2 regions of the Streptomyces sp. NPDC046866 genome follow, and region 1 is predicted to be linked to the other one. Evidence: riboswitches for the same ligand, from Rfam matches in the RefSeq annotation. Region 1 holds a riboswitch; the other holds the start of a gene.
What was found. Region 1 has a riboswitch for thiamine pyrophosphate ahead of AB0953_RS25865 (thiamine ABC transporter substrate-binding protein). Riboswitches for the same ligand answer to the same signal wherever they lie in the genome.

Region 1 (3,201 bases):
CCGCGCGGCCGGTGCGCGGTCCGGGCGGGGTCCACGAGCCGCAGGGCCGTCTCGCGCCGGCGCACGGTCCGGGCGTGGACGGCGAGGATCAGCAGGACGGCGGCGAACTGCACCATCGTCAGGACGGCGGCCGTGGGCAGGTCCAGCAGCTGTGCGGTCTGCCGGTAGACCTCGACCTCGAGCGTGGCGTACGAGGGCCCGCCGAGGATCTGCACGACGCCGAAGGAGGTGAAGGTGAACAGGAACACCATCAGGGCGGCGGCCGCCACCGCCGGAGCCAGAGCGGGCAGCGTGACCCGCCGCCACGCGGCGAAGCGCCCGGCGCCCAGCACCCGGGCGGCCTCCTCCTGCCGCGGGTCGAGCTGGGCCCACAGCCCGCCGACGGTGCGGACGACGACGGCGTAGTTGAAGAAGACGTGCGCGAGCAGGATCGCCCACACGGTGGTGTCCAGCCGGACGCCCCACAGCTCCTGGAGCAGCCCGCCCCGCCCGACCAGCGCCAGGAACGCGGTCCCGACGACCACGGTCGGCAGCACGAACGGAACGGTGACCACGGCCCGCAGCAGCTGCTTGCCGGGGAAGTCGAACCGCGCGAAGACGTACGCGCCGGGCAGTGCGACCAGCAGCGTCAGCACGGTCGACGCGAGCGCCTGCCAGGCGGTGAACCACAGGACGCCGGCGATGTCCGGGCGGGACAGCACCTCGCCGATGCGGCCGAGCTGCCAGCCGGCGTCGGTCCGCACGCCCCGGCCGACGATCGCGGCGACGGGATAGGCGAAGAACAGCCCGAAGAAGGCCAGCGGTACGGCCATCAGGGCGAGCCTGACGGCCGTACCGCGTGCGCCCTCGCGCGGCGCGGCGGCGCCTGCGCGGAGGCGGCCTGCGCGGGGGCGGCGTGCGGCTGCGTCCGCGGCCGCCCCTGCGGCTTCGTGGCCTACTTCACGACGATCGAGGACCACGTCTTGACCCACTGCTCACGGTTCTTGGCAATGGTCTCGGGAGCCACGTTCTGGGGCTTGTCGATGACCACGCCGTGCTTCGTGAACAGCTCCGGCAGCTTCGCGTCCTTGACCACCGGGTTCACGAACATCTGGAGCGGCATGTCCTCCTGGAACTTCTTGCCGATCAGGAAGTCGATCAGCGCCTTGCCGCCCTCCTCGTTCTTCGCGCCCTTGAGCAGGCCGGCGAACTCGACCTGGCGGAAGCAGGTGCCGGTGGACACGCCCGTGGGCGCCTCGGCCGGCTGCGGCTCGCCGTAGAGCACCTCGACCGGCGGGCTGGAGGCGTAGGAGACGACCAGCGGGCGGTCTCCCTTGGCCTTCTTGCCGCCCGCGGAGCCGGAGAAGCGCTCGTTGTAGGCCTGCTCCCAGCCGTCGACGACCTCGACCCCGTTGGCCTTCAGCTTGCTCCAGTAGTCCTTCCACCCGTCCTCGCCGTACTTGCCGACGCTGGCCAGCAGGAAGCCGAGGCCCGGCGAGGAGGTCGCCGCGTTCTCGGTGACGAGCAGGTCCTTGTACTCGGGCTTGACCAGGTCGTCCAGGGTCTGCGGCGGGGCCAGCTTCTTGTCGGCGAAGTACGCCTTGTCGTAGTTGACGCAGATGTCGCCGGAGTCGACCGGGGTGACCCGGTGCTGCTTGTCGAGGACGTACTCGGGCTTGACCCCGTCCAGGCCCTTGGCCTCGTACGGCGTGAAGATGCCGTTGTCGAGGGCGCGCGAGAGCAGGGTGTTGTCCACCCCGAAGAACACGTCGCCGCGCGGCGAGCCCTTGGTGAGGATCTCCTGGTTGAGGGCGGCGCCCGCGTCCCCGGACTTGAGGACCTTCACGGTGTAGCCGCTCTGCTGCTCGAACTCCTTCAGGACCGTGTCGGTCACGTTGAAGGAGTCGTGGGAGACGAGCGTGATCGTCTTCTGCTTCGGCGACTCGCTCCCGCCGGCGGCCGGCTTGTCCTTGCCGTCGCCGCCGCAGGCGCTGAGCGTGGCCACGCCGAACGCGGTCGCGAGCACGGCGCCCGCGATCTTCCTGGTGGTGCTCACTGGTGGATTCCTCCTGGGATGACCAGGAGAAGACGCGGCCCTGCCCGGCGCTGTCAGGAGCGGACGCCGGGCAGGGCGCAACAGCTTGAGTGATGACCGAACTTCCTACCCCGAATGACCGGGGCGAGGTTCAGAGGGTCTGCGGTGGACGGTGACCGCACTCTCAGCGCTGTGGCGCTCCCCTGTCGGAATATGCAAATGGGTACGGCCACAGAGTACCCCGTGGCCGCACCCGGCCTCCCGACGGTACCGCAGGCAACTGCGCAGGTCAGCGCGCCGGCACCGGTCGGCCTGCGGAGCGCGGGCGCCGGGGCGGCGTGCGCGTCAGCGCTCCGAGGCGGCGAGCTGGCCGCAGGCGCCGTCGATCTCCTGGCCGCGGGTGTCGCGCACCGTCACCGGCACCCCGTGGCGGGCGATGGCCTCGACGAAGGCGCGCTCGTCCTCGGGGCGCGAGGCGGTCCACTTCGAGCCCGGCGTCGGGTTCAGCGGGATCAGGTTGACGTGGACGCGCTTGCCCTTGAGGAGCCGGCCGAGGAGGTCGCCCCGCCAGGCCTGGTCGTTGATGTCGCGGATCAGGGCGTACTCGATGGAGACCCGGCGGCCGGACTTCTCGGCGTACTCCCAGGCCGCGTCGAGGACCTCGCGGACCTTCCAGCGGGTGTTGACCGGGACCAGGGTGTCGCGCAGCTCGTCGTCCGGGGCGTGCAGCGAGACGGCGAGGCGGCACTTGAAGCCCTCGTCGGCGAAGCGGTGGATGGCAGGGACCAGGCCGACGGTGGAGACCGTGATCCCGCGCTGCGACAGGCCGAGGCCGTCGGGCTCGGGGTCGGTCAGCCGGCGGATGGCGCCGACGACGCGGTTGTAGTTGGCCAGCGGCTCGCCCATGCCCATGAAGACGATGTTGGACAGGCGGGCCGGGCCGCCGGGGACCTCACCGTCGCGCAGGGCGCGCATGCCGTCCACGATCTGGTGCACGATCTCGGCGGTGGACAGGTTGCGGTCCAGGCCTGCCTGGCCGGTGGCGCAGAACGGGCAGTTCATGCCGCAGCCGGCCTGCGAGGAGATGCACATGGTGACCCGGTCGGGGTAGCGCATCAGCACGGACTCGACGAGCGTGCCGTCGTGCAGCTTCCACAGGGTCTTGCGGGTGGTGTCGTCGTCGCACG
Region 2 (3,201 bases), on a different contig from region 1:
CGTCGCGCAGGACGGTCAGCAGGCCGGGCAGGCCCTTGACCAGCTTGTCGCCCGCGATGAAGGCGGCGGGCACCTGCAGGGCGCGGTTCTCACCGCGGCGTACGGCGATCAGCTGACCTTCCTTGACCAGCTGGCGGACCCGGGTCACTTCGATGTCGAGCATCTCGGCGATGTCGGGCAGGTACAGCCAGGCGGGGACAAGGGCATCGATCTTTGCGTCAATCTCGGTCACGGCACAAGCCTGCCACCTCCCGCCGCCGCCCGGCACCCGAGCCACCCCATCCGGGTCCGCCCCGGCTCCGCCGACCGCCCGGCACGGGCGCCCGGCAGTGCGGCCCCGCCGGCGCCCGGGGCGCCGGGTGCGGGGTCCGGGGTCCGGGGTCAGGCCGCTGCGGACTTCACGGGGGTGGACGGGTCGGCCAGTTTGGCGGGATCGACCAGGGTGCCGGTTTCGATCAGGCGGCGGGCCTGGGCCAGGTCGCGGGGGCGGCCCACGGCGAGCACCGCCACCAGCGACCCGGCCCGGAGCCAGCACACCGTCCAGGCGGATTCCCCCGGATCCCCCCGCCAGAGCAGCGTGTCCGCCGCCGCGTGGTGCCCCGCGTACTGGACGAAGCGGCCGAACTGCTCCGACCAGAAGTACGGCACCGGGTCGTACGTCTGCGCGGGGCCCCCGGCCAGGATGTTCGCCGCGACCACCCGCGGCCCCTGCAGCGCGTTGTCCCAGTGGTGCACCAGCAGCCGCGCCCCGTACCGCCCGGACGGGAAGGACGCGCAGTCGCCGACCGCGTACACCCCCGGCAGGGAGGTCCGCAGGAAGGCGTCGGCCGTGACCGAGCCGTCGGGCCCGAGCTCGACGCCGGAGCCGGCCAGCCACCGGGTGGCGGGCCGGGCGCCGATCCCGACGACCACGGCCCCGGCCGGCAGCTCGCGGCCGTCCGCGAGCAGGACCCGCCCGGACTCGACCGAGGCCACCTGGGCCGAGGTCAGCAGGGCGGCGCCGATCTCCTCGTACCAGGCGGCCATCGGCGCGGCGACCTCCGCCGGGAGGGCCCCGGCCAGCACCCGGTCCGCCGCCTCGACCACGGTCACCGCGCAGCCGGCCTCCCGCGCCGCGGTGGCGAACTCCGCGCCGATCCACCCGGCGCCGACGACCACGGTCGCCGGGGACTGCGCCAGCACCGGCCGCAGCCGCGCCGCGTCGTCCAGGGTGCGCAGCAGGTGGACGCCGGGGACGCCCTCCGCGCCCGGCAGGGTCAGCGGTTCGGCCCCGGTCGCCAGGACCAGGACCCCGTACGGGACCGGCCCCGCCTCGGTGTCCAGCTCGCGGTCGGCGGCCCGCAGCCCCGTGACCTCGACGCCGAGCCGCAGCTCGATGCCGAGGCCCTCGAAGTCCACGTCGAAGGCGGAGTCCTCGGCCTTGCCGAGGAGCAGCGCCTTGGACAGCGGGGGCCGGTCGTACGGCTGGTGGGGCTCGGCGCCCAGCAGGGTCACGGGGCCGGTCCAGCCCTGCTCGCGGAGGGCGACCGCGGTCTGCACTCCGGCCATTCCGGCGCCGACGATGACGACGCCGTTCTCAGTCTGTTCCGTCTGCTCGCTCACGTCCACCAGCCTAGTCAACTGACGATCAGTCAGGAACCTGGCGCCGCGGGACACGGGCCCGCCGCCCGGCATCCGGCGCACTCCCCCTCCCCCGAGGCGAGCGGCTAGGGTGGCCACCGTTACCCATCGCGGGAGTCCGGGCGCACCGGGCTGAGAGGGAGGCTGACCGGCCTCCGACCGTACGAACCTGATCCGGGTCATGCCGGCGAAGGGAGGGGCTGGACGCCCATGCACTCATCTCGGAAGGGATCCGACGTCCTCGTCATCGGGGGCGGGATCATCGGCCTGGTCACCGCCTGGCGGGCGGCCCGCCGCGGGCTGCGCACCGCGCTCGCGGACCCCGCCCCCGGCGGCGGCGCCGCCCGGGTCGCGGCGGGCATGCTCGCCGCCGTCACCGAGCTGCACTACGGCGAGGAGACCCTGCTGGGCCTCAACCTCGCCTCCGCCGCCCGCTACCCCCAATTCGCCGCCGAGCTGGCCGACGCCAGCGGCGGCATGGACATCGGCTACCGCGCCTGCGGCACCCTCGCCGTGGCCCTGGACGCCGACGACCGGCTCCACCTGCGCGAGCTGCACGCCCTGCAGCGCCGCTGCGGCCTGGAGTCCGAGTGGCTCACCGGCCGCGAGTGCCGCCGCCTGGAGCCGATGCTCGCCCCGGGGGTGCGCGGCGGGCTGCGCGTGGACGGCGACCACCAGGTCGACCCGCGCCGGCTGGCCGATGCGCTGCTGGCCGCCTGCGAGAGGGCCGGCGTGGAGATCCGCCGGGCCGGTGCCGCACGGCTGCTGGTCACCGCCGACCGGGCCGTCGGCGCGGCCCTCGACGACGGCACCGAGCTGTACGCGGACCAGGTCGTGCTGGCCGCGGGCTCGCTCAGCGGCCGGCTGGCCGGCGTACCGCAGGAGGCGCTGCCGCCCGTACGGCCGGTGAAGGGGCAGGTGCTGCGGCTGACGGTGCCGGCGGCGTACGCGCCGTTCCTGTCGCGGACGGTACGGGCGGTCGTGCGCGGCAGCCACGTCTACCTGGTGCCGCGGGAGAACGGCGAGCTCGTCGTCGGCGCCACCAGCGAGGAACTCGGCTGGGACACCACGGTCACGGCCGGCGGGGTGTACGAACTCCTGCGGGACGCCCACGAATTGGTGCCCGGCATCACCGAACTGCCGCTGACCGAGACCCTGGCCGGGCTGCGGCCCGGGTCCCCCGACAACGCCCCGCTGCTCGGGCCGACCGCGCTGCCCGGGCTGCACCTGGCCACCGGGCACTACCGCAACGGGGTGCTGCTGACCCCGCTCACCGGCGACGCGCTCGCCGACCTGCTCACCACGGGCACGCTGCCGGAGATCGCCCGCCCGTTCAGCCCGCTCCGCTTCTCCGCCGCACGTCAGGAGTCGTACGCATGAACCTCCCCGCCTCCGCCTCCGTCTCCGTCAACGGCGAGCCGCGCGAGATCGCGGCCGGCACCACGCTCGCCTCGGTGGTCGCCACCCTCACGACGGCGCCGTCCGGCGTCGCGGCCGCCCTCAACGAGACCGTGGTGCCGCGCGGGCAGTGGCCGCTGACCGCGGTCCGCGACGGCGACCGGATCGAGATCCTCACCGCGG

Region 2: it holds a riboswitch for thiamine pyrophosphate, as region 1 does, so the genes downstream of both, thiO (glycine oxidase ThiO) here and AB0953_RS25865 (thiamine ABC transporter substrate-binding protein) in region 1, are expected to answer to the same signal.

Annotation. Positions count from the first base shown of each region.
Region 1 is NZ_JBEYXN010000020.1:86,127-89,327, forward strand. Features, by position in the region: gene AB0953_RS25860 (iron ABC transporter permease) at 1-812, opposite strand, end outside; gene AB0953_RS25865 (thiamine ABC transporter substrate-binding protein) at 935-2,035, opposite strand; TPP riboswitch at 2,120-2,229, opposite strand; gene rlmN (23S rRNA (adenine(2503)-C(2))-methyltransferase RlmN) at 2,360-3,201, opposite strand, start outside.
Region 2 is NZ_JBEYXN010000014.1:68,690-71,890, reverse strand. Features, by position in the region: gene AB0953_RS20990 (Rv2175c family DNA-binding protein) at 1-232, opposite strand, end outside; gene AB0953_RS20985 (FAD-dependent oxidoreductase) at 382-1,602, opposite strand; TPP riboswitch at 1,721-1,833, shown strand; gene thiO (glycine oxidase ThiO) at 1,831-3,000, shown strand; gene thiS (sulfur carrier protein ThiS) at 2,997-3,201, shown strand, end outside.